4 regions of the Acidovorax sp. SRI_002 genome follow, and region 2 is predicted to be linked to each of the others. Evidence: predicted binding sites of a transcription regulator. Region 2 holds the regulator's gene; each other region holds the start of a gene.
What was found. Region 2 encodes sigma-54, which starts transcription at its own class of promoters, with help from an activator protein. Its sites were predicted from a motif close to TGGCANGNAANCTGCTTT; they were not measured.
Positions count from the first base shown of each region.

Region 1 (7,530 bases), on a different contig from region 2:
ATGACGACCACTTCGACAAGCTCTTTCTCCGCGCCCCTGAACGCCTGGCTGGTGGACGGCGTGCGCACGCCCATGGTCGATTACTGCGGCCCGCTGGGCCATGTGTCGCCCACCGACATGGGCATCAAGGTGGCGCGCGCCGTGCTGGTGCGCAGCGGCGTGCCCGCTGCCGATGTGGGCTCGGTCATCACGGGCTCCATGGCGCAGGCCGATTTCGACGCCTTTGTGCTGCCGCGCCACATTGGCCTGTATGCAGGCGTGCCGCAAGCCGTGCCAGCCATCCTGGTGCAACGCATCTGCGGCACGGGCTTTGAGCTGTTCCGCCAGGCCGCCGACCAGATTGCGCTGGGCTACACCGACGTGGCGCTGGTGGTGGGTACCGAGTCCATGACGCGCAACCCGATTGCGGCCTACACGCACCGCACCGGCTTCAAGCTGGGCGCGCCCGTGGAGTTCAAGGACTTCCTGATGGAGGCATTGATCGACACCGCAGGCCCGGTGACGATGATCGAGACGGCCGAGAACCTGGCCAAGAAATACGGCATCACCCGCGAGGACGTGGATGCCTACGCCTCGCAGTCCTTTGCCCGCGCGCTCAAGGCGCAGGAGGATGGCTTCCTGGCGGGCGAGATCGTGCCAGTGACCAGCGAGAAGTTTGAACTGGAAGGCTACGCCACGCGCGGCATTACGCTGCCGCGTAAGGTCGCGCAGCTCGACCGCGACACGCACCCGCGCCCCTCGCCGGTCGAGGCCCTGGCCGCGCTGCGCACCGTGTACCCGGGCGGCGTGCAGACCGCCGGCAACAGCTCGGCCCTGGTGGACGGCGCCGTGGGTGCCGTGGTGGCCAGCGATGCCTATGTGCAGCAGCGTGGCCTCAAGCCGCTGGCGCGCCTGCGCGGTGTGGCCGCTGTGGGTGTGGCGCCCGAGTACATGGGCATCGGCCCGGCCCCGGCCATCCGCGCGCTGCTGGCGCGCACCGGCCTCACGCTGGATGACATCGGCCTGTTCGAGATCAACGAAGCCCAGGGCGCACAGACCCTGGCCGTGGGGCGCGAGCTGGGGCTCGACCTGAACAAGCTCAACGTGAACGGCGGTGCGATTGCCCTGGGCCACCCGCTGGCCGCCACCGGCGTGCGCCTGACCGTGACGCTGGCGCGCGAACTGCGCCGCCGAGGGCTGCGTTACGGCATCTCCAGCGCCTGTGTGGGCGGCGGGCAAGGCATTGCTTTGCTGATCGAGAACACCGACGCGTAAATCCAGTCTTCACACCCATTTGCAAGAGCACAGCACCATGAAAATCATCACCGCAGCCCAGGCGGGGGCCCTGATCCCCGACAACGCCACCATCTTTCTGGGCGGTCTGGCCGTCTCCAGCCTGCCGGAGGAAGTGCTCAAGGGCATCGAGAAAAACTTCCTCGACCACGGCAGTCCGAAGAACGTGACCACCTGGGCCTGCGGCGCCATCGGCAACAGCAAGGACGCGGGCATGGTGCACTTTGCCCACCCCGGCATGATCAAGCGCACCGTGGCGGGCCACTTCGGCCAGACGGGCGCCGAGATGATGAAGATGGTGTTTGACGGCGAGGTGGAGGCCTACAACTTCCCGCAGGGCAGCCTGTCGCACCTCACGCGCCACATTGCCAGCCGCAGCCCGGGGCTGCTCACCAAGGTGGGTCTGGGCACGTTTGTGGACCCGCGCATCGAAGGCGGCAAGCTCAACAGCAAGTCCACGGAGGACCTCGTCAAGCTCGTCGAATTCAACGGCGAGGAATGGCTGTTCTACCCCTCGCCCAAGATCGACGTGGCCATCATCCGCGGCACGCTGGCCGACGAGAACGGCAACCTCACGCTCGACAAGGAAGGCGTGCTGCTGGAGCAGATCAACATCGCCCACGCGGCCAAGGCCTGCGGCGGCATCGTGATCGCGCAGGTGGAGCGCATCGTCAAGGCGGGCAGCCTGCACCCCAAGTCGGTCAAGGTGCCCGGCGTGTCGGTGGACTACGTGGTGGTCAGCCAGCCCGAGAACCACATGCAGACCATCACCACGCAGTTCAACGCCGCGCTGTGTGGCGACGTGCGCGTGCCGGTGAACTCGCTGGCGCCCATGGCACTGGACGAACGCAAGGTCATCGCACGCCGCACCGCGCTGGAGCTGAAACCTGGCGCCATCACCAACCTGGGCATCGGTATTCCGGCCGGTGTGCCGTCGGTGGCGGCGGAAGAGGGTGTGGCGGACCAGTTCACGCTGAGCGTGGAAAGCGGCATCACCGGCGGCATCCCGGCGCAGCTGGGCGACTTTGGCACGGCCTACAACGCCGACGCGATCATTGAGCAGTCGTTGCAGTTCGACTTCTACGACGGCGGCGGGCTGGACGCGAGCTTCCTGGGCCTGGCGCAGGCCGACAACCACGGCAACGTGAACGTGAGCAAGTTCAACGGTCGGCCCGTGGGCTGTGGCGGCTTTGTGAACATCACGCGCTCGACCAAGAACCTGGTGTTCTGCGGCACTTTCACGGCGGGTGGCCTGGAGGTGAAGGTGGCCGACGGCCAGCTCACCATCGTGAAGGAGGGCCGCTCGCGCAAATTCATCGAGAAGGTCGAGCAGATCACCTTCAATGGGCTGGATGCTGCCCAGCGCGAGCAGAACGTGCTCTTCGTGACCGAACGCGCCGTGTTCCACCTGACCACCGAAGGCCTGGAGCTGACCGAGATCGCGCCCGGCATCGACCTGGAGCGCGACGTGCTGGCGCACATGGGCTTCAAACCGATCATGCGCAATGTGAAGACCATGGACGCGGGCCTGTTCCACGAAAAGTGGGGCGGGCTGGCGGCGGCCATGGCGGCGAAGTCTGAGACCGTGGCACCGGCGGCCGCAGGCCTGTAACCGGGGCGCAGAAGCTGCCCGAAGCCGGGCACAAAACCAAAGACCAAGGGGCGCTGGCTGCAGCGCCCCTTTTCTTTGTCAGGCCCCGTCGCGGGCGTAGACCTTTTGCAGCAGGCGGATCAGCGTCTTGCGTTCGGCGGCCGTGAGGCCGGCGGTGGCGTCCACCTCCAGCTGTGCGGCGGTCTGCTCGGCCTGGGCCGTCAGCTCCACACCGGCGGGCGTCAGGTGCAGGCCCATGGCGCGGCCGTCGCTGGGGTGGGGGCGGCGCTCGATCAGGCCGCGCCGCTCCAGCGCAGCCACCAGGCCCACCAGATTGGGTGGCAACACGCCCAGCGTCACGCACAGCTGGCGCGAGGTCACGCCCGGGTTGTGCGCCACCAGCGACAGCACCGAAAAATCCACCACCTTGAGGCGGTACACCGCCATGCGCTCCATGAACACCTCGATCACGGCCAGCGACGCGCGCCGCGCGTTGTAGCCCACCAGGGTGCGCAGAAAGCCGGTATCCACCGATTCGGGTGCGGGCGCCGGGTTGGCTGGAGCCATGGAGGCTGTGGTCTTTTTGGTGGGGCGAACGCTGGACATGGGGTGATTGTGGCGGGGGGTGGGCGCGGGTTGGCAGCAGGTTGCGCGGAAATTTGATTCAAATCAGCCGCTAGCGCTTATTTGACGGATATATGTTGCTATAAAAATTATAGTAATTGATGTGTGGCAGGCGACACACACGGTGCAGCATCGGCGCCTGTGGCTCTCAGACGGGGCTGCGCAACACGCGCCGGTATTGCACGGCCTCGGCCACATGGCCCACTTCGGTCGAGGGTGCACCCGCCAGGTCGGCAATGGTGCGCGCCACCTTCAGCGCACGGTGCGTGCTGCGGGCCGACCAGCCCAGGCGGGCGGCGGCGGTGTTGAGGAATTTGGCGGCGGCATCCTGCAGGTGCAGGTGGGTGTCGATCTCCTGGCCCTGCAGCGCCTGGTTGGTCTTGCCTTGCCGCGCCAGTGCCACGGCGCGGGCCTGCGCCACGCGTTCGCGGATCGCCTCGCTGGCTTCGCCCGCGGGTGCCTGCACCAGCTGGTCGGCGGGCAGGGCGGGCACCTCCACATGCAGGTCAATGCGGTCCAGCAGCGGGCCGCTGAGCTTGGCCTGGTAGCGGTTCACCTGGTCGGGCGTGCAGCGGCACGCGCGCTGGGTGGAGCCCAGGTAGCCGCACGGGCAGGGGTTCATGGCCGCAATCATCTGGAACCGGGCGGGGAAATCCGCACGCTGCGCCGCTCGGGAGATGGTGATATGTCCTGTCTCCAGCGGTTCGCGCAGGGCCTCCAGGGCAGCACGCGGAAACTCGGGCAGTTCGTCCAGAAACAAGATTCCGTTGTGCGCCAACGAAATTTCGCCGGGCCTGGGGGGTGATCCGCCGCCCACCAGGGCCACTGCGCTGGCGGTGTGGTGTGGCGCGGCTGTGGGCCTGTGGCCCCACTGGTCGGTGCGAAAGCGCCCGGCCAGGCTGGCAATGGCGGCGCTCTCCAGCGCCTCGTCCACGGTCATCGCGGGCAGCAGCCCCGCAAACCGCAGCGCCAGCATCGACTTGCCCGATCCCGGCGGCCCGGCCATGAGCACGCTCTGCCCGCCAGCGGCAGCAATCTCGAGCGCGCGTTTGGCGCTGGCCTGGCCTTTCACGTCGCACATGTCGGGGCCTGCTGTGCTCGCCGCCATGGGGGTGGCCTGCAGGCGGGTCCAGCCATCGTTGGCCACGTCGGCATCGCCCGCAGCCACGCTGCCCGGCGGCAGGAAGGCGCGCACCACATCCAGAAGATGCCGTGCGCGCACCACCCGCGCGGCGGGCACCAGGGCGGCCTCTTCAGCGCTGCCGGGGGGCAGCACCAGTTGCGCGGTGATCTGCTGGGTCTGCAGCGCCAGGCTGGTGGCCAGCGCGCCGCGCACGGGGCGCAGTTCGCCCGACAGCGACAGCTCGCCCGCAAACTCATAGCCCGCCAGACGGCTTGCGTCCACCTGCCCGCTGGCGGCGAGGATGCCCAGCGCAATCGGCAGATCGAAGCGCCCTGAGTCCTTGGGCAGATCGGCTGGTGCCAGGTTTACCGTGATGCGCTTGTTATGCGGGAACTCCAACCCCGCGTTCTGCAGCGCGGAGCGCACCCGTTCGCGGGCCTCCTTGACCTCCACCTCGGCCAGGCCCACCAGCGTGAAGCTGGGCAAACCATTGGCCAGATGCACTTCGACGGTGACAGAAGGCGCCTGCAGCCCCAGAAGGGCGCGGCTTTGCACCAAAGCAAGACTCATGAAGCGGTTTCTCCCCAGATGGGTGCGTTTTATGGTTTTTTAGCGCGGCCCTGTTGTGTAGTGCACCAACAAGGTGCAACATGGTCCGCGCGCACACCGTCACTGTACTTGGGGATCGGTGTAACGCAACGCAACGGCGATGTGAAGGCGATGCAATGGTTGCACTGGCGTGGCACGGTCCGTGCTTAAAACGCTTGTCCCTACTTTGTCCAACCGGAGGAAACATGACCCGCGCCATCATCAAGACCCTGGGCGTTGCCCTTGTTGCAACCCTTCCCATGCTGGCCAGTGCCCAGCTCACCGGCAATGTCAGCCTGACCACCAACTACAAGTTCCGTGGCCAGGACCAGGACGTTTCCAAGTCCAAAGCGGTCAAGCCTGCACTGCAAGGCGGTTTTGACTACGCCTTCGGCGACACCGGCTGGTACGTGGGTAACTGGAACTCCAGCGTGGACTGGCTTGCCAACAACTCGCTCGAATCCGACCTGTACGGCGGCTACAAGTTCAAGGCTGGCGGCGCTGACCTGGACGTGGGCGCCCTGACCTACATCTACCCTGGCAACAGCAACGGCAACACCACCGAGCTGTATGGCGCGGCCACCATGGGCCCCTTCACTGCCAAGTATTCGCACACCATCTCCAAGGACTACTTCGGCTTTGCCGGCGCCAAGGCTGGCTCGGGCCTGAAGGGCCGCAACACCGGCTACCTGAACTTCGCGTTTGCGCAGGAAGTTGCCCCCAGCGTGACGGTGAAGGCCTCGGTCGGCTTCACGCGCTTTGCCAGCGACATCAAGGACCTGGGCGTGCCCAACTACATGGACTACAGCGTGGGCGGTGCCTACGACTTCGGCGGTGGCCTGTCGCTGGGCGCTGCCGTGGTGGGTGCCAACAAGAAGGCCTTCTTCGGCCACGTCAACAAGTCGCGCGTGATCGTCACGCTCACCAAAACCCTGTAAGCAAGTCTCAATGGGCGCTTGCTGCGCCCATGTCGGAGGAACCAAAATGAAAATGGTGACAGCCATCATCAAGCCCTTCAAGCTGGACGAGGTGCGTGAAGCGCTTTCGGACATCGGCGTGCAAGGCATCACGGTCACTGAGGTCAAGGGCTTTGGCCGCCAGAAGGGCCACACCGAGCTGTACCGCGGCGCGGAATACGTGGTTGACTTCCTGCCCAAGGTCAAGATCGAAGCCGCTGTGGCGGACGACCTCGTGGACCGCGTGATCGAGTCCATCGAGAGCGCAGCCCGCACCGGCAAGATCGGCGACGGCAAGATCTTCGTGACCCACCTGGAGCAGGTGGTGCGCATCCGCACTGGCGAAACCGGCAAGGAAGCGCTGTAAGGGCGCGGCCGTACTACATCCAAGAAGAGAAACGCCATGAAAAAACTGCTTGCTTCCTTCATTCTGGGGCTGGGTCTGCTGACCATGGGCAACTTGTCCCTGGCACAGGCGCCCGCCGCCTCCGAGCCGGCTGCTGCCGCGCCCGCTGCTGCTCCTGCCGCAGAAGCCCCGGCTCCTGCTGCTGCCGCAGCCCCCGCAGCGGCAGCGGCCGCCGCTCCCGCAGCTGCCGCCGAGGCACCCGCTCCTGTCCCCAACAAGGGTGACACCGCCTGGATGATGACCTCCACCATACTCGTGATCCTGATGGTCCTGCCCGGCCTGGCGCTGTTCTACGGTGGCTTGGTGCGCAGCAAGAACATGCTGTCCGTGCTGATGCAGGTGATGGTCACGTTCTCGATGATCGTGGTGCTGTGGTTCATCTACGGCTACAGCCTGGCCTTCACCGAAGGCGGCGCGTTCATCGGTGGCTTTGACCGCCTGTTCATGAAAGGCATCTGGGACAACGCCGCAGGCACGTTTGCCAACGCGGCCACGTTCAGCAAGGGTGTCGTGATTCCAGAAGTGGTGTTCGCCGCCTTCCAGGCCACGTTCGCCGGCATCACCTGCGCCCTGATCGTCGGTGCGTTCGCAGAGCGCATCAAGTTCAGCGCCGTCATGATGTTCATGGTGCTGTGGTTCACCTTCAGCTACCTGCCTATTGCCCACATGGTGTGGTTCTGGATGGGCCCTGACGCCTACGCCTCCAAGGAAGTGGCCGACGCCATGACCGGCAAGGCTGGCCAGATCTGGCAGTGGGGTGCTCTGGACTTCGCTGGCGGTACCGTGGTGCACATCAACGCCGCTGTGGCGGGCCTGGTGGGCGCGTTCATGGTGGGCAAGCGCATCGGTTACGGCAAGGAAGCCATGGCGCCTCACAGCCTGACGCTGACCATGGTCGGTGCCTCGCTGCTGTGGGTGGGCTGGTTCGGTTTCAACGCCGGCTCTGCCCTGGAAGCCAACGGCTTTGCCG
Region 1 is NZ_JBYCZW010000003.1:105,033-112,562, reverse strand. Features, by position in the region: gene AC2YJX_RS08690 (thiolase family protein) at 1-1,254, shown strand; gene AC2YJX_RS08685 (acyl CoA:acetate/3-ketoacid CoA transferase) at 1,292-2,884, shown strand; gene AC2YJX_RS08680 (MarR family winged helix-turn-helix transcriptional regulator) at 2,963-3,469, opposite strand; gene AC2YJX_RS08675 (YifB family Mg chelatase-like AAA ATPase) at 3,636-5,180, opposite strand; gene AC2YJX_RS08670 (TorF family putative porin) at 5,405-6,136, shown strand; gene glnK (P-II family nitrogen regulator) at 6,183-6,521, shown strand; gene amt (ammonium transporter) at 6,558-7,530, shown strand, end outside.
Region 1: a site for sigma-54 is predicted at 5,351-5,368, ahead of AC2YJX_RS08670 (TorF family putative porin). Genes of this name have one in related genera too.

Region 2 (7,530 bases):
CGGGTTCAGCAGCATCACGCCGGGCTGCTCGCAGGGCGGCATGCGCTGCAGGGCGTCGCCGCCGCGCAGCTGCACGGCATCGGCCACGCCTGCGCGCTCAGCATTGCGCTGCGCAAAATCGACCATGCGGAAGGCCACATCACTGCCAAACAGGGGCACAGCGCTTGTCTGTATTGCGCTTTCAGCTTCTTTTTTAATAGCATCCCAGACATGGGCCTGGAACGGCAGCAGCTTCTCGAACGCAAAACGCCGCAGCATGCCGGCCGGAATGCGGCAGGCGATCTGCGCGGCCTCGATCACGATGGTGCCGCTGCCGCAGCAGGGGTCGTACAGGGGCTGGGGGTTGTCGCCATGCGGGTCCCAGCCGCTGGCGGCAATCATGGCGGCGGCCAGGGTTTCTTTCAGTGGCGCATCGCCCTTGTCTTCGCGCCAGCCGCGTTTGAACAGCGGCTCGCCCGAGGTGTCGATGTAGATCGTGGCCTCGTCGGTGGTCAGGTGCAGGTGGATGCGCACATCGGGCCACTGGGTGTTCACGTCGGGGCGCACCCCGCTTTTGGCGCGAAAGCGGTCGGCCACGGCGTCCTTGACCTTGAGACCTGCGAAGTTGAGGCTCTGCAGCGGGCTGTGCTGGGCGGTCACCTCGACCTTGAAGGTCTGGCGCGTGGTGAACCAGATTTCCCAGGCCACGTCGCTGGCCATGGCATAGAGATCGTTCTCGGAGCGGTACGGGCGGTGCGCCAACTGCACCAGCACGCGCTGGGCCAGGCGGCTGTGCAGGTTGAGCAGCAGCGCCTCGCGCCACGAGGCGCGCAGCAGCACGCCGCCGCGGCCGACCAGCAGGTCTTGCCCCGTGAGGCCGGTGATGCCATGCACCTCGTCGGCCAGAAAGCCCTCCACACCAGCGGCGCAGGGGAGAAAAAGTTGGAGTTGGTTCATGTCGATGGGGAGGATACGCGCTCAGACAATGCGTGGGAATCCGGCGTTCCCGCGCGGGCCAGCAGCAATTGGCGGATGGATTCGGGGATCGGCGCCACCTTGCGGTCGGCCTTGCCGATGAAGACGATGCCGATCTTGCCGCGCGCCACCTCGCGGCCTGAGGTCTTCTCGGTCATGCAAAAGACCAGGTCAAACCCATAGCGGTTGAAGTCCGCAGGCGCCATCTCCACGCGCATGGTTTCACCGTGGAAACCTTCGGACTTGTACTGCGCCACGATGTCGCCGACCACGATGGACAGCCCGCCCACGTCGGCCTCGGGGTAGCCCAGCGACTGGAAGAAGCGCACCCGCGCTTCAGAGACCAGGCTCAGCAGTTGCGCGTTGTCCAGGTGCCCGCCTTGGTTGACGTGGCTGATGTAGATCTGCAGCTCGGTGGCAAAGCCGAAGTGCGGGGGGAGGTCGAAGACGATGCGGGCCATGGTGGGGTGGCGGATAGAAAAACGAAAAATTCAAACAGGGCGAGCCATGCGCCCCCAACCGGGGTACCTACAGCGCCTTGCGCAGGTTGGCCGGCGCGATCTTGAGCGCTTCGCGGTACTTGGCCACGGTGCGGCGTGCGCACTCGATGCCCTGCTCCTTGAGCATCTCGGCGATCTGGCTGTCGGACAGCGGCTTGGCGGGGCTTTCTGCGGCCACAAACTGTTTGATAAGGGCGCGCACGGCGGTGCTGGATGCATTGCCACCCGTCTCGGTGCCAAGGCCGGAGCCAAAGAAGTACTTCAGCTCATACGTGCCAATTGGCGTAGCCATGTATTTGGCGGTGGTCACGCGGCTGATGGTGGATTCGTGCAGGCCCAGTTCGTCGGCGATGTCGCGCAGCACCAGCGGGCGCATGGCCAACTCGCCGTGGGTGAAGAAGCTTTTTTGCCGCTCCACGATGGCGCGCGAGACGCGCAGGATGGTGTCAAAGCGCTGCTGGATGTTCTTGATGAACCAGCGCGCCTCCTGCAGGCGCTGCTGCATGCCCTGGTGACCCTCGCCGCCCTTGTGGCCGCGCAGGGCGCCAGCATAAATGTCGTGCACGCGCAGGCGCGGCATCACATCGGGGTTGAGGCTGACGATGAAGTTGTGCTGGCCATCGCGTCCATTGGCACGCCCGGCTTTGCGCACGATGACATCGGGAATGATGATGTTGCGCTCCACGTCGGCAAAGCGACGGCCGGGGCGGGGCTCCAGGCGAGCGATCAGCGCCATGGCGGCGCGAGTGCGCTCTTCGCCGTCGCCACACAGCTGCGTCAGGCGGCGGATGTCGCGGCGGGCCAGCATCTCCAGCGGCTGCTGACAAATGCGCAGCGCGGTCTGCACCGTGTCGGGGTCAGCATCGCTGTCCTCGTCGGCAGCCAGCGCCGTGAGCTGCAGCGTCAGGCATTCGGCCAGGTTGCGCGCACCCACGCCGGTGGGCTCCAGGCTTTGCAGCAGGCGCTGGGCCACGGTGAAGCGGTGCACCAGCTCTTCGATTTGCTCCAGGTCGTCCGGCCCGGCCAGGCTGATGGCCAGCTCTTCCAGCGGCTCTTCGAGGTAGCCGTCGTCGTTGAGCGATTCAATGAGAAAACGCAGCGCGGCGCGGTCGATCTCGGACAAGCGCAGCGCCAGCGCCTGACGGTGCAAAAAGGCGGTCAGCGATTCATGCGAACGGGCCAGCTCGGTGGCGTCGGCCTCGTCGCCTTCGGAGTCGTTGCGGTTGCGGGCGGGCGCATCCCCGCCCCACTCCGCGTCGTTGGGCGCCATTTCTACCGTGCCGTCACCGCTCCAGTCAGGCTCGTCAGCGCCAGCACTCGGTGCTTCAGCATCATTTTGGCCTTCAGCGCTTGTGCTGCTTGCGCTGATAGCTCCTGAAAATATAGCATCATCGGCGCTGTACTCATCGGGCTGCGCGGGCGTGTCGGCGGCTTCCAGGCCAAACTCCTCGCGCGGAGCTTCGTCGGCATTGCGTTCGAGGAACGGGTTTTCGTCGAGCATCTGCTCGACTTCCTGCGAGAGTTCGAGCGTGGACAACTGCAGCAGCCGAATGGACTGCTGAAGCTGGGGGGTCAATGCAAGATGCTGCGAGACGCGCAGCGAGAGTCCAGGCTTCATCACATCCTGAAGTGTTCGCCAAGGTAAACACGTCGTACCTCGGCGTTGTCCACGATCTCGGACGGCGTGCCCTGCGCGAGCACGCGGCCATCGCTGATGATGAAGGCGTGGTCGCAGATGCCCAGGGTTTCGCGCACATTGTGGTCGGTGATGAGCACACCAATGCCCCGCGCCTTCAGGAAGCCGATGATGCGCTGGATCTCGATCACGGCAATGGGGTCGATGCCGGCAAAGGGCTCGTCCAGCAGGATGAAACGCGGTTGTGTAGCCAGGGCCCGGGCAATCTCGACGCGGCGGCGCTCGCCGCCGGACAGGGCCATGGCGGGCGAGGCGCGCAGGTGGTCCACGCGCAGCTCCTGCAGCAGGGCCGTCAGGCGCTCCTCGATGGCGTCGCGCGAGAGCGGCTGGCCGTCATCACCACGCTGCAGTTCCAGCACGGCGCGCACGTTCTCTTCGACCGTGAGTTTGCGAAAGATCGAGGCTTCCTGAGGCAGGTACGACAGGCCCAGGCGCGAGCGCCGGTGGATGGGCATGTGGGCCACCGATTGGCCGTCGATGCGGATGTCTCCCTCGTCGCTGCGCACCAGGCCCACGATCATGTAGAACGAGGTGGTCTTGCCCGCGCCGTTGGGGCCGAGCAGCCCCACGACCTCACCTTTTTGCACGACCAGCGAAACGTCCTTGACGACCTTGCGGCTGCCATAAGACTTCGCCAGGTGCTGCACCTCCAGGCGGCTGCCCGCCTGGGAATCAGGCCCCAGGCGGCTACCCGCCTGAGTGTCAGGACCGGTACTCACAGCGGGCCCACTCACTTGGCGCCGCCGCCAAGGCTGTTGCTGGGGCGCAGCGCCGGGGCTGAGGCCGGGGACGCCGCCTCGGGGGCCGCCGCAGCGGGCGGTGGATCTTTGGGGGCCAGCACGGCGCGCACGCGGCTGCCCGGCGCGGGGGCATCGCCCGCAGCGTTGGTGGCGGTGCGCTTTCCGTCCACGGAGAACACGTCGGTCAGGTTGTTGTAGACAATCACGGCGCCGGTGATCTCGTCGCTGAGCACAGCGCCCCGGTAGCGGCGCAACTCGGCACGGGTGATGAAGCGCACGTTGTCGGCCTTGCCGTCGTACTCGATGACTTCGCTCTCGCCTTCGATGAACTCATCGGGTGCTCCCGGCAGGGTGTCGCGCTTTTGCCGGAAGAAGGCGCGCTTGCCGGGCTCAGCCGTGACCACACCGTACTGGTAGCCATCGGCATCCTGGCGCACATCCAGCCGCGCGCCACGCAGCACGATGGAGCCCTTGGTCATGACCACGCGGCCAGAGAACACGCTGGTTTGCTTGAGCTCATCATGGCGCAAAGCGTCCGCCTCAATGTTCATGGGCTTGGCGCGGTCGGCCTTTTCGGCATGGGCCACACCGAAGGTGCAGGCCAGGGCCGCGAGCAGGAGGATCGGAAGGAGGCGATGGTTCATAGGGCACGAATCTTGCAATCATTGTAGCCACCCCGTCGCGTTCCTCCATGAAAAAAGCCCGCATGTGCGGGCTTTTGCCAATGGGAACCGGCGGCCGGGCGAAAACCGTCAGCCTTTGCGGGCCACTGTCGCCAGATGTTCCACCACCTGCAGCACGTTTTGCATGCTGCCCGCCATGGTGCCATCGGTGTAGAACTTGCCCGCCACACCCATCGAGGGCACGCCCTCCACACCGTAGGCGTCCTGCAGTTGCGAAGCACGGCGAACCTGGTTGGACACGCTGAACGAGGTGTAGATTTCCTTGAACTTGGCGGCGTCCACACCCTGTTGGGCCACCCAGGCAAAAATTTCGTCGTCCTTGGCCAGCTTCTGCTTTTCCACATGGATGGCGCGGAACACCTTGGCGTGCAGGGCTTCGAGCTTGCCCATGCCTTCCAGGGCGTAGTACAACTTTTGCTGGGGCACAAAGCTCGCGTTGAAGGCCACGGGCATACGACGGACGGAGAGGTCCTTGGGGGCGGCCTTGACCCAGGCGTCGAGCGCGGGTTCAAAGGCGTTGCAGTGGGGGCAGCTGTACCAGAAGAACTCGATCACATCGACCTTGCCCGCAGGCGCGTCGGGCGCTACCGGCTTGTCCAGCCGCCGGAAGTCCTTGCCCTCCTTGAACTGGCGGGCCTGAGCCAGCGCGGGGGTGGCCACTGGCAACGTCAGGGCGGAAGCGGCAACCGCCGAGGCGGCGGACAAAGAAAACTCACGGCGTTTCATGACAAAGACTCTCCTGTTACAGGTCTGGGGGATGTGAGCCATGCCCCCGCAAAAAGTTCAGCCTCCCGAAGCTTGGCGCATCAGCGCTGCACGCGCACCAGCGCCGACTCCAGACCGGCGCCATCGAGCTTCTCCTTGAGCTGCTCGGCGTCGTCGCGCTTGGTGAACGGCCCCACACGCACGCGGAACACCGCCCGGCCATTTTGCTCACGCTCGCTCACGCGGGCCTCCCAGCCCAGCATGGCCAGCTTGGCGCGCTGCGCATCGGCGTCCGCCTGGGTGCGGAAAGCCCCGGCCTGGACAAAGTAGTCGAACGGGTCCAGATTGCCCTTGGCAGCAGCCTTGGCCACGGCCAGATCGCCCAGCGGGTCGGCGCCGGGCTTGGTTTCAGCCTTGGCCTCGGGCTTGCTGGCAGCGGGCTTGGGTGCGGGCGCCGATGCCACAGCCCGCGCATCCGGCGCGGCTGGGGTGGGCGCCGAGGCAGCCACAGCGGGCGGGGCTGCCGGGCGAGCCGGATTCTTGCCATACAAAGGCGAATTGGGATCCCAGTTCTTGTTCTTCTGGGTCTCGGCGGCGTCCATGTCCACGCCCCGGCCATTGCCCTTGTTGAGGAAGGGCACCGGCACCTTGGTCACGTACACCGCCACAGCCAAGGCAGCGCCCAGGCCCACGATGACCCCAACGATAAAGCCGACGATGGTCCCGCCCGTCTGTTGTTTCTTCATAGTGACTGCTTACATTCTGGTTGGAGCCGACACGCCCAGCACGGCCAGGCCATTGTGCAATACCTGCGCGGTGGCGGCGACCAGCGCCAGGCGAGCCTTCTTCACGGCCTCGTCGTCCACCAGGATGCGCTCGGCGTCGTAGTAGCTGTGGTAGCTGGCGGCAAGGTCGCGCAGGTAGAAGGTCACATCGTGCGGGGCTTCGCCGTCGGCCGCAGCCGTGAGCATTTCGGGGTACTTGGCCAGCTGCAGCATCAGCGCCTGGGCCTGTGGGCCTTCGAGAGCCGACAGATCAATATCGTGCAGCGAAGCCACGTCGCCACCGCCAGCCTCTTGCCAAGCGCGCAGCACCGACTGGATGCGGGCATGCGCGTACTGCACGTAGTACACGGGGTTGTCGTTGTTCTGCGCCACGGCCAGGTCCACGTCGAAGGTGTACTCGGTATCGGGCTTGCGGGAGAGCAAGAAGAAACGCACGGCGTCCTTGCTGGTCCATTCGATCAGGTCGCGCAGCGTGACATAGCTGCCTGCGCGCTTGCTGATCTTGACCTCTTCACCACCCTTGACCACACGCACCATCGTGTGCAGCACGTAGTCAGGGTAGCCCTGCGGAATGCCCACGTCGGCCGCTTGCAGCCCGGCACGCACGCGGGCAATGGTGCCGTGGTGATCCGTGCCCTGGATGTTGACGACCTTCGTGAAGCCACGCTCCCACTTGGCGATGTGGTACGCCACATCAGGCACGAAGTAGGTGAAGGAGCCGTCCTGCTTGCGCATGACGCGGTCCTTGTCGTCGCCGTAGTCCGTGCTTTTCAGCCACAGCGCGCCATCTTGCTCGTAGGTCTTGCCATTGGCGACGAGCTTGTTCACCGTGGCCTCGACGCGGCCGCTGGTGTACAGGCTGGACTCCAGGTAGTACTCGTCAAAGTGCAGGTTGAACGCCTGCAGGTCCTTGTCCTGCTCGTTGCGCAGGTAGGCCACGGCGAACTGGCGGATGTTGTCGTAGTCCTCTACGTCGCCGTTGGCCGTGAACTCGCGGTCGTCGGCCTTCACCGTGGCCTTGGCCTTGAAGGCCTCGGCAATGTCGGCGATGTAGTCACCGTTGTAGAAGTTCTTGGCCAGCGGGTTGTCGCTGTCGGTGGGCCAGCAGTCGTCGCCGGGCTTGAAGCCCTTGGCGCGCAGCTGCGTGCTCTTGGTCAGCGTATCGATCTGCACGCCCGCGTCGTTGTAATAGAACTCGCGGTGCACCTTCCAGCCCTGGGTGCTGAACAGGTTGCAGATGGCATCGCCTAGAGCCGCTTGGCGGCCGTGGCCCACGTGCAGGGGGCCGGTGGGGTTGGCCGAGACAAACTCGACCAGCACGCGCTGGCCGTTGTCGGGTTGATAGCCGAAACGCTCGCCAGCGGCCAGCACCTCGCGCACGATTTCCTGCTTGGCGGCGGGCTTCAAGCGAATGTTCAGAAAGCCCGGTCCGGCGATTTCAATGGCATCCACCCAGCGGGTGAAGGC
Region 2 is NZ_JBYCZW010000008.1:275,774-283,303, forward strand. Features, by position in the region: gene AC2YJX_RS22325 (THUMP domain-containing class I SAM-dependent RNA methyltransferase) at 1-936, opposite strand, end outside; gene AC2YJX_RS22330 (acyl-CoA thioesterase) at 933-1,415, opposite strand; gene AC2YJX_RS22335 (RNA polymerase factor sigma-54) at 1,483-3,072, opposite strand; gene lptB (LPS export ABC transporter ATP-binding protein) at 3,072-3,869, opposite strand; gene lptA (lipopolysaccharide transport periplasmic protein LptA) at 3,881-4,534, opposite strand; gene AC2YJX_RS22350 (thiol:disulfide interchange protein DsbA/DsbL) at 4,643-5,299, opposite strand; gene AC2YJX_RS22355 (SPOR domain-containing protein) at 5,380-6,024, opposite strand; gene argS (arginine--tRNA ligase) at 6,034-7,530, opposite strand, start outside.

Region 3 (7,530 bases), on a different contig from region 2:
GCTGGACGACGATGCGCCCTTGCCAGCCTTCATCTCCTTGCGCAACGCCACCGCATCCCGCGCCTGGCTGGGCGCCGACGCATCGATGCGGAACACCTGCACCGTCTCGGTCATCGTCTGCGCCTGCCCGTTGAGCTGCATCGCCGAGGCGGCGTTTTCCTCCACCAGCGCGGCGTTCTGCTGCGTGATGGTGTCCAGTTGCGCCACAGCGGCGTTGACCTGAGAGATGCCGCTGAGCTGTTCGTTGGACGCGCTGTGAATTTCACCGATCAGCGTGTTCACGCGGCGCACCAGCTCCAGCGATTCGGTCATGGTCTTCTGCGCTGCGTCGGTCTTTGCGTGGCCTTCGCTCACCTTGGTGGCCGAGTCGTCGATGAGCTGCCGGATTTCCTTGGCGGCAGAGAGCGTACGGTGCGACAGGCTGCGCACCTCGGAGGCCACCACCGCAAACCCTCGCCCCTGCTCACCCGCACGCGCGGCCTCCACGGCGGCGTTGAGCGCGAGGATATTGGTCTGAAACGCAATGGAGTCGATGAGCTGGGTGATCTCGCTGATGCGGCCGGAGGCAGTCTGGATCTGCTTCATGGTGCTGGCCACGCCGTCCACGGCTTCGCTGCTGCGCTCAGCCACCTGGGTGGCCTGGGTGGCCAGCACGGTGGCTTGGCGGGCCGATTCGGCCGTCTGCTTGACGGTGCCGGTGATTTCCTCCATCGACGCCGCCGTCTGCTCCAGGTTGCTGGCCTGGGCTTCGGTGCGTTCCGACAGGTCCTGGTTGCCCTGCGCGATCTCGCGGGTGGAAAGCTGCATGTGTTCGCTCTCCTGGCGCGCATCGCGCACGATGGACAACAGGTTCACATTGAGCTGGGCCAGCGCCTTTTGCAGCTGACCCACGGTGTCGCTGCGCGACGCCGCAATCTTCTGGGTAAGGTCGCCTGCGGCCATGCGGTTGGCCCAGCGCAGCATCTGCGACAACGGCGCCACGGTGGCCCGGTGCAGGTACACCGCCATGCCCAGGGCCAGCAGCACCACGCCCAGCCAGGCTGCGCCCGCCGCGACGGTCATGGTGTGCCCGCCCAGCAGCGCAGCCCCCCACGACGCGAACACCAGCAGCAGCGTGCACAGCATGATCTTGCCGAGCGGCCCAAGCTGCACTGCGCGGGCCATGCGCCCCCAGAGCGTGTTCTTGACGATCTGCCCCTCGCGCAGCACGTGCACCAGGGTTCCAGCCTGTTTTTCGGCCTGCATCTGGCGGTAGAGCTGGTCGGCGGCCTGTATCTGGTCGCGGGTGGCCTCGGTGCGCACGGACATGTAGCCCGTGGGCTGGTCGCCCTGCATGAGCGGGGTGACGTTGGCCATCACCCAGTAGAAGGTGCCGTCCTTGCGCCGGTTCTTGACCGGGGCCGACCACGGGTTGCCGCTGGCAATGGTCTCCCACATGTCTCGGTAGGCCTCCTCGGGCATGTCGGGGTGTCTGACGATGTTGTGGGGCTGGCCCAGCAGCTCTTCCTTCTCGTACCCGCTGACCTCGATGAACATCGGGTTGCAGTACAGGATGCGGCCCTTGAGATCGGTGGTGGACACCAGGGTCTGGCCTTTGGGGAACGCATATTCCTGCGTGCTGATCGGGAGATTGACGCGCATGGGGACCCTCCTCAGGGAATGCCCCGTCACCCAAGAACCGGGCAACACGGCAACGGATGAACCGAATACATCCTATGTTGAATTTTTATGATTTGAAACACCTAAGTGGCTCTGCTGGTTTGCAGCCACCAAATTGGTGCATCGCGCCAAAAAAGTGCATCACACCGGAGCACGCTGCACTAACTTGGACTGGCAGGCAATTTTAACTTCAAATTTGATAGCAAAAAACTCTCGATACGCAAGCGCCAGCTGCCGTTTTTACTCAAACCAAGTGCCACCAGAACTTGGCACATCCTTTGCATGTTCAGCACCACGGTCAACGCTGGCCGTGTGTCAGCCCGGTGCAACGGCGGATTGGGCGAACAAGACGTTGGCGTCTTCATGGGATGTGTGGGGCTTGCAAACAAACCAGCAAGCCCGCGCGGCCCGTGTTGGCGCCTTTTTGTTTTTCTGCCCGGTTGTGGGTGTGCTTGCAGCAGCACAGCAGCCTCTTTGCGCTAGATCGCCATGCTTCAATTTCGAGAGTTTCTCAAGTCCGGCCACGCCCCCACGCTGTGGTCGTCCTTTCTGTATTTCGGTTTCTCGTGCGCAGTCTGGGTGATCAACGGTGCCATGGCACCGTTCATCCGCGATGCCTTCCAGCTCACGCCGACACAGATGGGCATGATGCTGTCCATTCCCATCTTTGCGGGCGCCCTCATGCGGTTTCCGCTGGGCATCCTGGCGCAGTACATCGGTCGCAAGAACGCCACGCTGGTCGAGATGGCGGGGATCTTTGTGGCCATGGGCTACGGCTACCTGTTCGTGCATTCGTACAACGACCTGCTCGCCATGGGCATCCTGCTGGGCGTGGCGGGTGCCAGCTTTGGGGTGGCCCTGTCACTGGGCTCGGGCTCGTTCCCGCCGCGCTACAAAGGCTTGGCCATGGGTATCGTGGGCGCCGGCAACGTGGGCACTGCAGTGGCAGCCCTGCTCGCGCCCATGCTGGCGCAGAAGTTTGGCTGGCAGGCCGTGTATGGCTTTGCTGCCGTGAGTGTGGCGATACCCGCGCTGGTGATGGCGGTGTATGCCAAGGAGCCGCCCGACTTGGCACCCCACGCCAGCTTCCGTGAGCACATCGCCTGCCTGTTTGAAAAAGACGGCTGGGCCTTCAGCCTGATCTACGCCGTGACTTTTGGCGGCTTCATTGGCCTGACCACCTTCTTGCCCAGCTACTTTTATGACCAGTTCGGCGTGAGCAAGGTGGCGGCCGGCCAGCTCACGATGATGGCGGCGTTCCTGGGCGCGGCCCTGCGCGTGTTTGGTGGCTGGCTGTCGGACCACTGGGGCGGTGTGAACACCCTGACCGGCGTGCTGGCCATCACCGCCGCCAGCATGGTGCTGTGTGGCCTGGCCGAAAAATCACTGCCCGTGACCATGCTGCTGTTCTTGGTGTGTTTTGCGGCCCTGGGGGCGGGCAACGGCGCCCTGTTCCAGCTGGTGCCGCTGCGCTGGCCATTGGCCACGGCGGTGGCAGGCTCGATGATCGGCGAGATCGGCGCGCTGGGCGGCGGCCTCATCCCCAATGGCATGGGCATCTCGCGCCAGTACACCGGCACCTACCTCTGGGGCTTTGTGGGCATTGCGGTGTGCGCGCTGGCCATGCTGGTGCTACTGCGGGTGATGCAGATCCGCTGGACGCGCACGTGGGCGGAGAAGGGTGGACGTGCGCGCAGCGCATGACCGGCGTAGCCGGTGAGCGCGCAAGCGCTCGCCACACTTCCAGCAAAAGGGCGGTCGGGCACGCAGTGCCTGAGCTGGCGCAGCCAGCCAACGCGCAGCGTTGCCCGCGCTTTCGCTAGAAGGGTGGACGTGCGCGCAGCGCATGACCGGCGTAGCCGGTGAGCGCACAAGCGCTCGCCACACTTCCAGCCAAAGGGCACTCGCTCAATGGGCGTCGTGCATGCACGGTCTTTGACCAAAACAAGCCCCAGCGCTTATCTCATAAGCGCTAAAAGCTATGTTTTTAATAGCAAATCGCCGCGAAAGCTCACCGCGGCAAAAACAGCAGCCAATAAATCAACAGCACATTCACCAGCACGCTCACGGCCAGAGCGATCTTCCACAGGGCCGTGGCATCGCGCTGCATCAGCGGCTGGGGCCCGGTCGCCGACAGGGGGCGTGAGGCGCCGCGCTCCAGGGCCAGCAGCAGTTCCTCGGCAGTTTCAAAACGCTGGGCGCGGTTGCGGGCCACGGCCTTCAGGGCAATCTGGTCGAGCCAGATCGGCACGCCCGGGTTGTGGCGGCTGGGGGGCACCGGGTCGCGGTGGTAGCGGCCCAGCTGGTACTGCACCACCTCGCCATAGGGCAGGCGCCCGTGGCTGAGCAGCTGGTACAGCGTGACCCCCAGCGCAAACAGGTCGCTGCCCGCGTCGGGCAACTGGCCGGAGGGGTCGCCGCCCTTTTCATAGCCCGGCCACTGCTCCGGGTTCATGTAGCTGGGGGTTCCGGCGTGCAGGCGGCGGGTGGCCTCGGGCTCGCGGCCTGAGAGGGCCACGCCCAGGTCCAGCACACGCAGCACCCCGTCGTCGCCCAGGTGCAGGTTGTCGGGCTTGATGTCGCGGTGCACGACGCCCTGGCGGTGCAGCCAGCCCAGCACGCGCGCGGCCTGCACGGTCACCGTCACAGCCTGCCCCACGGCCATGTGCTGGCGATGGCGCAGGCGCTGCCCCAGCGTGTCGCCGGAATGCCAGTCGTACAGCAGGTAAAACGCGCTGGCTGCGGCGCCATCGCCAAAGCCGCCGTCCCCCACCGGCCAGTCGTTGAGCCGCGCCAGATGGGCGGCGGCCTGACCCGACTGCATGCGCCGCGCCACCCAGGCCTCGTGCGCCAGCGTGGCGCGTTCTTCGGCGTCGTGGGCGCGCGCGGGCAGCAGGGTCTTGAGGGCATACAGCCGCTGCGTGGCCCCGTCGCGCACCTGGTACAGCCGGTGGATGCCGTTGTCGGCCACGATGGCTGTCACCGTAAGGCCGTCCACGGTGTCGCCCACCTTGAGCAGGGGCAGCACGGGCAGGTCCTGGGCGCGGCGCGATTCGTCTTGCAGCGTGGCCTCCAGCGCGCCCTGCACCCGCACCACCAGCGCGGTCACGTTGTCGCTGCTGCCACGGCGCAGGGCAACCTGCACCAGCTCGTCGGTGAGCGCCTGGGCCGGTATCTCCTGGCGCAGCAGCTGGCGCAGTTCGCGCTCGGGCACGCTGCCGTGCACGCCGTCCGACAGCAGCACAAACAGGTCGCCGCTGCGCAGCTCGCCCTGGCTGTAGTCCACCACCACGTGGTCGTCCAGGCCCATGGCGCGGGTGAGCTGGTGCCTGAGATCGTGCTGCGCCATGACATGGTCGGTGGTCAGCTGCTGCAGGCGGCCCTCGCGCACCAGGTAGGCGCGCGTGTCTCCCACATGGGCCAGCGTGTACGACTGGCCACACAGCACCAGCGCGGTCAGTGTGGTCAGCCCCACCGCAGGCTGGCGGCGCCGGTTCATGGAGGCGAGCCAGCCGTTGTGGGCGGACAGGATGCGGTCCAGCGCCACCGTGGTGTCCCAGGTGTCGGGCGTGGCGAAGTAGTCGTTCACCAGCGTGTTCACTGAAGTCTGGGCGGCCTCGCGGCCATTGCCGCCGGTGCTCACGCCGTCGGCGATGGCCGCGATGGCTCCGCGCTCACGGTCGCGCCCCTGGCCCAACACGAGCGCGGCGAAGTCTTCGTTCACCTCCTTGCGCCCGGCCTGCGAGGTGTGGCCGAAATCCAGTTCAAAAGTCATGCACCAGCTCCTTGCAGGTTCCGTGCCCAAGGTGGTGCGCCCCGCGCCAGACAAGGGCATGCCCCCGTGGCGCCTGCGCAGAGCCGGGGCAGCACTGCGCCACCCCCCACACGTGGGCCTCAAAACACCCCCAGAGGCCGCCCCACCTCAGTGCAAATCGACTGGCACAAGCATTGCTTAACTCCAGCAACGACCCCACAGGGTCACGCAATCCACCCGTGCAATGGCGCAGGGGTGGATTGCCCGGACGAAGGCGTCCGCACATGCGGTTTCGACAGGAATTCGAAACGGCATCGTGTGGACGCCTTTTTTGTTTTTCGAATCGCCCAGGCGATAGAACCGACGGAGTCACGATGAAAAAGCTCAAGCTGGTGATGGTAGGAAACGGCATGGCCGGTGTGCGCACGCTGGAGGAGCTGCTCAAGATTGCCCCGGATCTTTACGACATCACGGTGTTTGGGGCCGAGCCTCACCCCAACTACAACCGCATCCTGCTCTCGCCCGTGCTGGCCGGCGAGCAGACCATCGACGAGATCATTCTGAACGATTGGTCCTGGTACGCCGACCACCACATCACGCTGCACACCGGGTTTACGGTGACCGACGTGGACCGCGTGCGCCGCGTGGTCAGCGCCACCAGCAAGGATGGCACGGTGGTCACCGCCGAATACGACCGACTGATCCTCGCCACGGGCTCCAACCCCTTCATCCTGCCCATCCCCGGCAAGGACTTGCAGGGCGTGCTGGCCTACCGCGACATTGCCGACACACAGGCCATGATCGACGCGGCAGCCACCTACAAACACGCCGTGGTCATCGGCGGCGGCCTGCTGGGCCTGGAGGCCGCCAACGGCCTGATGAAGCGCGGCATGCAAGTGAGCGTGGTGCATGTGGGCGACTGGCTGATGGAACGGCAGCTGGACGACGTGGCCGGGAAGATGCTGCAAAAGTCGCTGCAGGAGCGCGGCATGCAGTTCTTGATGAAAGCACAAACACAAGAGCTGGTGGGCAACGCCGAAGGCCGCGTGGCCAGCGTGAAGTTCAAGGACGGCTCCGAGGTGCCCGCCGACCTGGTGGTGATGGCCGTGGGCATCCGCCCCAACACCGCCCTGGCCGAAAAGATGCGCCTGCACGTGAACCGCGGCATTGTGGTCAGCGACACGCTGCAGACCACCACCGACGCCCGCATCTACGCCGTGGGCGAATGCGCCGCGCACCGGGGCATTGCCTATGGCCTGGTGGCCCCGCTGTTCGAGCAGGGCAAGGTGCTGGCCAACCATTTGGCCGAATTCGGCATCGGCCGCTACCAGGGCTCGCTCACGTCCACCAAGCTCAAGGTGACGGGCATCGACCTGTTCTCGGCCGGAGACTTTCAAGGAGGAGACGACACCGAGGAGATCGTGATGAGCGACCCCTTCGGTGGCGTGTACAAAAAGCTCGTCATCAAAGACGACAAGCTCGTGGGCGCCTGCCTGTATGGCGACACTGTGGACGGTAGCTGGTACTTCAAGCTGCTGCGCGACGGCCGCAGCGTGAGCGACATCCGCGACAAGCTGATGTTTGGCGAATCGCACCTGGGCGACACCGGCCACCAGGGCCAGAGCAAGGCTGCCGCCATGCAGGACAGCGACGAGGTATGCGGCTGCAACGGCGTGACCAAGGGCGCGATCTGCAAGGCCATCAAGGACAAAGGCCTGTTCACGCTGGACGAGGTGCGCAAGCACACCAAGGCCAGCGCCAGCTGCGGCTCGTGCACGGGGCTGGTGGAACAGATCATCATGTTCACCGCCGGTGGCGACTACAGCGCCACGCCCAAGACCAAGGCCATGTGCGCCTGCACCGACCACGGCCACCAGGCCGTGCGCGACGCGATCCGCGGCAGCAAGCTGGTCAGCATTGCCGAGGTGTTCAAGTTCATGGAATGGAAGACACCCAACGGCTGCGCCACCTGCCGCCCGGCGGTCAACTACTACCTCATCAGCACCTGGCCGAAAGAAGCCAAGGACGACCCGCAAAGCCGCTTCATCAACGAACGCAGCCACGCCAACATCCAGAAAGACGGCACCTACAGCGTGATCCCGCGCATGTGGGGCGGG
Region 3 is NZ_JBYCZW010000005.1:519,153-526,682, forward strand. Features, by position in the region: gene AC2YJX_RS16725 (methyl-accepting chemotaxis protein) at 1-1,641, opposite strand, end outside; gene AC2YJX_RS16730 (MFS transporter) at 2,149-3,363, shown strand; gene AC2YJX_RS16735 (bifunctional protein-serine/threonine kinase/phosphatase) at 3,671-5,434, opposite strand; gene nirB (nitrite reductase large subunit NirB) at 5,788-7,530, shown strand, end outside.
Region 3: a site for sigma-54 is predicted at 5,597-5,614, ahead of nirB (nitrite reductase large subunit NirB). Genes of this name have one in related genera too.

Region 4 (7,530 bases), on a different contig from region 2:
TTCCCGGCCTGGTCGGCCCTGGGGCCCAACGCGCGCCGCGCGCTGCTGCTCAAGGCAGCACATGCGCTGGAGGCCCGCACGGCCGACTTTGCGGTGGCCATGGCGGCCGAGACCGGCGCCTCGGGCATGTGGGCGGGCTTTAACGTGCACCTGGCTGCCGGCCTGCTGCAGGAAGCCGCCGCCCTGACCACGCAGATTGCAGGCGAAGTGATTCCGTCCGACGTGCCCGGCAGCCTGGCCATGGGTGTGCGCCAGGCGGCGGGCGTAGTGCTGGGCATTGCACCGTGGAACGCACCCGTCATCCTGGGCGTGCGCGCCATCGCCACCCCGCTGGCCTGCGGCAACACGGTGATCCTGAAGGGGTCGGAGCTGTGCCCCGCCACACACGGCCTCATCATCGAGGCGCTGCAGGAGGCCGGTTTGCCCCCCGGTGTGGTGAACTTCGTGACCAATGCACCCGCCGATGCGGGCGCCGTGGTCGAGGCCATCGTGGCCCACCCGGCAGTGCGCCGCATCAACTTCACCGGCTCCACCAAGGTGGGCCGCATCATTGCGCAGACCTGCGCCAAGTACCTCAAGCCCGTGGTGCTGGAGCTGGGCGGCAAGGCCCCGCTGCTGGTGCTGGATGACGCGGACATCGACGCCGCTGTCGCAGGCACCGTGTTCGGCGCATTCGCCAACTCGGGCCAAATCTGCATGTCCACCGAACGCATCATCGTGGACAACGCCGTGGCCGACGCGTTTGTGGCGAAGCTCGGCGCGCGTGCCCAATCCCTGCCGCTGGGCGACCCACGCAAGGGCCCAGTGGTGCTGGGATCGGTGGTGGACATGGCCACCGTGCACCGCTGCAACGCCCTCATCGACGACGCACTGGCCAAGGGCGCCACGCTGGTCTGCGGCGGCAAGAGCGACAGCACGCTGATGCAGGCCACGGTGCTCGACCATGTGACGGCCGAGATGGACATCTACCGCGAAGAATCGTTCGGCCCCGTCAAGCCCGTGGTGCGCGTGAACGGCGTCGAGGAAGCCATTGCCTGCGCCAACGACAACGAGTTCGGCCTGTCCTCCGCCGTGTTCAGCCGCGATGTGGCCAAGGCCTGGAACGTGGCCGCGCGCATCGAGTCGGGCATCTGCCACATCAACGGCCCCACGGTGCACGACGAAGGGCAGATGCCGTTTGGTGGCGTGAAAAGTTCGGGTTACGGCCGCTTTGGCGGCATGGCGGGCGTGCGCGAGTTCACCGAGTTGCGCTGGATCACGGTGCAGACGACACCCCGCCACTACCCCTTTTGAAAATCAAAAAAGATAGCTGCTAACGCTTGCTGGACAGGCGGTATCGGCCTTTTTTATTCAGATAATCAAACCGTGATCGCATCCAGCGGCCAGCGCGGCTTCACGTCAAAGGCGTAGTCGGTGTTGGCCTGCTGCTGCCCTGCCTGCAGCCGCATGGCCGCCGCCATGGCAATCATGGCGCCGTTGTCGGTGCACAGGTGCAGCTCAGGGTAGTGCACCCGCACCTTGGCGGCGGCACAGGACGTGTTGAGCTGCGCGCGCAGGTGCCGGTTGGCCCCCACACCACCGGCCACCACCACGCGCTTCAGGCCGGTCTGCTTGAGCGCGGCCAGCGTCTTCTTCACCAGCACTTCGACAATCGCAGCCTCCGTGCTGGCGGCCAAGTCGGCCTTGCGTGCCTCCAGTTCGTCACCCAGCTTCTTGGCCTGCGTGAGCACCGCCGTCTTGAGCCCGGCAAAAGAGAAATCGAGGTTGCCACTGTGCAACAGCGGGCGCGGCAGCTTGAAGGCTGCGGCATCGCCCTGCTCAGCCAGGCGCGAGAGCGCTGGCCCACCCGGGTAGCCCAGGCCCATGAGCTTGGCGGACTTGTCGAACGCCTCGCCAGCCGCATCGTCAATGGTCTCACCCAGGATCTCGTAGCGGCCCACGCCGTCCACACGCATCAGCTGGGTGTGACCGCCTGATACCAACAGGGCCACAAAAGGGAATTCAGGCGGGTCGGCGCTGAGGAAGGGCGACAGCAGGTGCCCCTCCAGGTGGTGCACGCCCAGCACCGGCTTGTCCAGTGCAGCGCCCAACGCGCACGCCACGCCCGCCCCCACCAGCAGCGCACCGGCCAGGCCCGGCCCGCGGGTGTAGGCCACCACGTCCACATCGGCCAGCGACTGGCCGGACTCGGTCAGCACCTGCGTGGCCAACGGCAACACGCGGCGGATGTGGTCACGGCTGGCCAGCTCGGGCACCACGCCACCGTAGGCCTGGTGCATCTCAATCTGGCTGTGCAGCGCGTGCGACAGCAACGTGGGCACGGCATTGCCCGTGGAACGGACCAATGCCACGCCCGTTTCGTCGCACGAAGATTCAATACCGAGGATCAGCAAACTCATGCCCCGAGTGTAAAACCCGGCCCCGTTCAGGGTCGGATGCAAAAACCCCTGCTGGCAGTCGCCAGCAGGGGTTGTGCGGATGGATGGCGCTTGCCGACGCGGCGGCTTGCTTACCAGCGGTCCGAACGCATGCGCAGTTCCCAGCTTCCGCTGCGCAGTTCATACACGCCCACGGCGCCGTAGCGCTGTTCGCCCTTGTCGTCCCAGGTCATGGTGCCGATCACGGGCGCATAGCCGTTGATGCTGTGCATGGCCTTGGTGATCGCTTTCGGATCGGCCGACTTGGCCTTCTGGATGGCGGCTGACAGCACATAGGTGCTGTCGTAGCTGTAGTGGCCGCCATAGGCCGGGGGCTTCTTGTAGGCCTCGATGTACTTTTCAAGGAAGGGCTTGCCGGTGGTGAACTCCTTGGCTTCCAGTACGGGCGATGTGGCGTAGACGCCTTCGACCATGCCCATGGCCTTGGTCATGTCGGTGGTCTTGATGGTGTCCCCGCCCAGCAGGCTGACCTTGGTGTGGTCCACCTTGCGCAGGGCTTCGAGCAGAGCCAGGGCCTGAAAGTCGTTGAGGGTGGACACGATGACCTCGACCTTGGCGGCCTTCAGCTCGCCAGCCAGTTCATCGAAAGCCACCGTCTTGTCGTCAAACGACTTGCGCACCACCACTTCCTTCTTTTCAGCCTTGAGCTGCTCGGCAGCCCCGTCGGCCAGGCCCTTGCCGTAAGGCGTGCCATCGTCCAGCGCAGCGTAGCGGGCGGCACCCAGCTGTGTGGCGGCAAACGAGCCGATAGCGCGCGCCTGCAAGGTGTCATTGGCCACCATGCGGAAGGTGGTTGGGAAGCCGAGTTGCGTGAACTTGGGGTTGGTGGAGATGGCGATCTGGGCGATGTCCTTGGCGGCGTAAATCGGAGCCGTCTCAATGCTCACCCCCGAATTCAGGTGCCCGATCACCGCCACCACGCCCGAGTCCACCAGCTGCTGCGCCACGGTCTTGCCGGTGGCGGCGTCGGCCTTGTCGTCCACCGACACCACCTCCAGCGTCACACGCTTGCCGTCCACGGTGTAGCCACCCTTGTTCAGTTCCGCCACGGCCAGGTTGACGCCGTTGAGCAAATCCTGCCCCAGCGCGCCCAAGGGGCCGGAGAGGGGCTGGGCCACGCCGATCTTGATGGTGTCGGGCACCTTGCTGCAGCCTGTCAGCACCAGCAGCGCGGATACCGCCACGGTGGTCAGGGCCAAGCCGGCAGAGATACGCCGCCGGTCAATGTGCTTGTTCATGCAAATCCTCTTGAATGGGTCAATGTGACCAGATGTATATGCGATGCGACCGGGTAGCTGCTATCGGGTATGCCCTGCCCATCGACAAACTATTAGCAAGTTTCAGGCCTTGGAAGCTGCCGCAACCTGCTGCCAGCCTGCAGCCCCGGAACGCACCGCTTCGATGCACCATTTTGTGGCGTAAAAATTGCTTATGCTCCTGGGTATGAACGAGTCTCTGCGCATCGTGGTGGTTGCCCCGGATCTGGCAGTCGCCGACCCCGCCGACGAACACGCCGTACTTCAGGCGGAACGGTCGCGGGCGCTGCGCATTGGGTTGCTGGAGAACAACTTCAACCTGGTGGCCACCCTGCCTGCCGATGTCTTCCTGAGCGAGCGCATCGCCCAGCTGCAGCCCGACCTCATCATCGTGGACGCCGAAAGCGAGGCGCGCGACGCGCTCGAACATGTGGTGATGGCCACGCGCGACGAGCGGCGCCCCATCGTGATGTTCACCAACGATGAGGACACCTCGCACGTGAAGGACGCGGTGGCGGCGGGCGTGTCGGCCTACATCGTGGCGGGCCTGGCACCCCAGCGCATCCGCCCCATCCTGGACGTGGCCATGGCGCGCTTCCAGCACGAACAGGCCCTGCGCGCCGAGCTGGCCGACGCCAAGACCGAACTGAAAGACCGCAAGACCATCGACCGCGCCAAGGGCCTGCTCATGCAGCGCCAGGGCCTGAGCGAACAGGCCGCGTACGAGAAACTGCGCAAGACCGCCATGGACAAGGGCCTCAAGCTGGTGGACGTGGCCCAGCGCATGCTCGATGTGATGGATCTGCTGGGTTGAATAGGTGACTTCCCCCTGAGGCGCTGTGCGCCTTCCCCCTTCTCTCGAATCGCTGCGCCATTCGGGAAGGGGGACGATGCCCTCGCTGCGGGGCGGCCCTTGCTTGGCATCCCTCGCCTGGGTCACGCCCGGGTCCACCGGCTTCTCCCCAAATGGTGCGCCGCACAAATGCAGTGCAGCACTCTGCGCGCGCACCATCTCCGCAAATTTTCAAGCCAAACTGGCCGCTACCGCTTAATAAATAAGCACAAGCAGCTACTAATTTGGTAGCAGATTATGCGCTGTATTGGAGCAAGGCCGGCATGAAAAAGGCTGGCACGCTGCTTGCATTAACCCTGGCAAGACCAAAGACGGTCCCACCACTGACAGCACTGACCCAATGGCGGGCCGGTGCTGACACAAGGCCCCCCAATGGGCTTTGCCATGGACAAAGGCGTCCCTCTCCGAGCCCGTTTGCGCATGCAACCAGGCCAGGGGAGGACGCCTTTTTTGTTTTCTAACGCACCGAGGAACCGCCCCATGACCGATCTGTTGAAAACCAGCCTCAACCGCCGCACCGTACTGCAGGCCGCCACCGTGGGCGCCGTGGGCGTGAGCCCCGCCCTGCGCGCCTTGGTGCATGCCCAGGGCTCGGACGCCCCCGAGAAGAAGGAAGTGAAGATCGGCTTCATCCCGCTGACCGACTGCGCCAGCGTGGTGATGGCCTCGGTGCTGGGCTTTGACAAGAAGTATGGCGTGACCATCATCCCCACCAAGGAAGCATCGTGGGCCGGTGTGCGCGACAAGCTGGTGAATGGCGAACTCGACTTTGCCCACGTGCTGTATGGCCTGGTGTACGGCGTGCACATGGGCACGGCCGGCCCCAAGAAGGACATGGCCGTGCTGATGAGCCTGAACAACAACGGCCAGGCGATCACGCTGTCCAAGGCACTGGCCGACAAGGGCGCGGTGGATGGCCCGTCCCTGGCCAAGTTCATGGCCGCCAACAAGCGCGAGTACACCTTCGCAGGCACCTTCCCGACCGGCACCCACGCGATGTGGATGCACTACTGGTTGGCCGCCGCCGGCATCAACCCGCTGTCGGGCGCCAAGCTGATCACCGTGCCGCCACCCCAGATGGTGGCCAACATGCGCGTGGGCAACATGGATGGCTTCTGCGTGGGCGAACCCTGGAACCACCGCGCCATCATGGATGGCATCGGAGTGACCGCCAACACCACCCAGGACATCTGGAAGGACCACCCCGAGAAGGTGCTGGGCACCTCGGCCGATTTCGTCAAGAAGAACCCCAACACCACCCGCGCCGTGATGATGGCCGTGCTGGAAGCCAGCCAGTGGATTGACGCCAGCCTGTCCAACAAGATGAAGATGGCCGAAACGGTGGCCCAGAAGTCCTACATCAACACCAGCGTGGACGCCATCAACCAGCGCATCCTGGGCCGCTACCAGAACGGCATGGGCAAGACCTGGGACGATCCCAACCACATGAAATTCTTCAACGACGGCGCGGTGAACTTCCCCTACCTGTCGGACGGCATGTGGTTCCTGACGCAGCACAAGCGCTGGGGTTTGATCAAGAGCCACCCCGACTACCTGGCCGTGGCCAAAGAGATCAACCAGGTGGACCTGTACAAGTCGGTTGCCAGCGCCATGAAGATCAACGTGCCCAAGGACCCGATGCGCACCGCCAAGCTCATGGACGGCGTGGTGTGGGACGGCAAAGACCCCGCCAAGTACGCCGACAGCTTCAAGATCAAGGCGTAAGCGCCCTGCCCCGCCCACCCTGCCAAGGAGAACACCATGGTCAGTGCCGTCTTTCACTCCCCGTTGGATGCAGCCCCCGTGGTTGCACAGAACGCTATGAATAATGTAGCTATCAACGCTTCACCAGCAAGCGCCAGAAGCCAAAAACAGTCCAAAGCCGAAACAACGGCGAGCCCCGCCCCTGCCAGTCGCGACTGGGCGGCCCTGTCGCGCAGTTTCTGGATGGCGGTGCTGCCGCCGCTCTGTGGCCTGGGCCTGCTCATCGGTCTGTGGGCGGTGGTATCCACCACCACGGGCGGCAGCATCCCCAGCCCGGTGGAGACCTGGAAGCAGGCGCTGGAAATCTTCAGCAACCCGTTCTACCGCAATGGCCCCAATGACCAGGGCGTGGGCTGGAATGTGCTGATGTCGCTGGAGCGCGTGGCCGTGGGCTTTGGCATGGCGGCGCTGGTGGGCATTCCGGCAGGCTTCGTGATCGGACGGTTCAACTTCCTGTCGCGCATGTTCAACCCGCTCATCAGCCTGCTGCGGCCGGTGTCGCCGCTGGCCTGGCTGCCGATCGGCCTGCTGGTCTTCAAGGGCGCCAACCCCGCCGCCATCTGGACCATCTTCATCTGCTCCATCTGGCCCATGATCATCAACACCGCCGTGGGCGTGCAGCGTGTGCCGCAGGACTACATGAACGTGGCCCGCGTGCTGAACCTGAGCGAATGGAAGATCGCCACCAAGATCCTCTTCCCCGCCGTGCTGCCCTACATGCTGACCGGCGTGCGCCTGGCCGTGGGCACCGCATGGCTGGTGATCGTAGCTGCCGAGATGCTGACCGGCGGCGTGGGCATTGGCTTCTGGGTGTGGGACGAGTGGAACAACCTCAACGTCAAGAACATCATCATCGCCATCTTCGTGATCGGCATCGTCGGGCTGGTGCTGGAGTTTGCGCTCATCAAGCTGGCCACCGCATTTACGTTTGAAGAGGTGAAAGCATGAACACGACCACCACGGCAGCATCCACACACCCCTCCATGAGCACCAAGTTCATCGAAGTCCACGGCGTCGAACAGACCTTCAAGACGGCCAAGGGCCTGTTCCCCGCGCTGCGCGACATCAACCTGACGATTGCCAAGGGCGAGTTCGTGGCGCTGATCGGCCACTCGGGCTGCGGCAAGTCCACGCTCCTGAATCTGATCGCCGGGCTGACCACGCCCACCAACGGTGCGCTGCTGTGCGCCAACAAGGAGATCAAAGGCCCCGGCCCCGA
Region 4 is NZ_JBYCZW010000005.1:504,305-511,834, forward strand. Features, by position in the region: gene AC2YJX_RS16650 (aldehyde dehydrogenase) at 1-1,293, shown strand, start outside; gene tsaD (tRNA (adenosine(37)-N6)-threonylcarbamoyltransferase complex transferase subunit TsaD) at 1,359-2,399, opposite strand; gene AC2YJX_RS16660 (branched-chain amino acid ABC transporter substrate-binding protein) at 2,510-3,676, opposite strand; gene AC2YJX_RS16665 (ANTAR domain-containing response regulator) at 3,882-4,508, shown strand; gene AC2YJX_RS16670 (CmpA/NrtA family ABC transporter substrate-binding protein) at 5,028-6,272, shown strand; gene ntrB (nitrate ABC transporter permease) at 6,309-7,259, shown strand; gene AC2YJX_RS16680 (ABC transporter ATP-binding protein) at 7,256-7,530, shown strand, end outside.
Region 4: a site for sigma-54 is predicted at 4,822-4,839, ahead of AC2YJX_RS16670 (CmpA/NrtA family ABC transporter substrate-binding protein). Genes of this name have one in related genera too.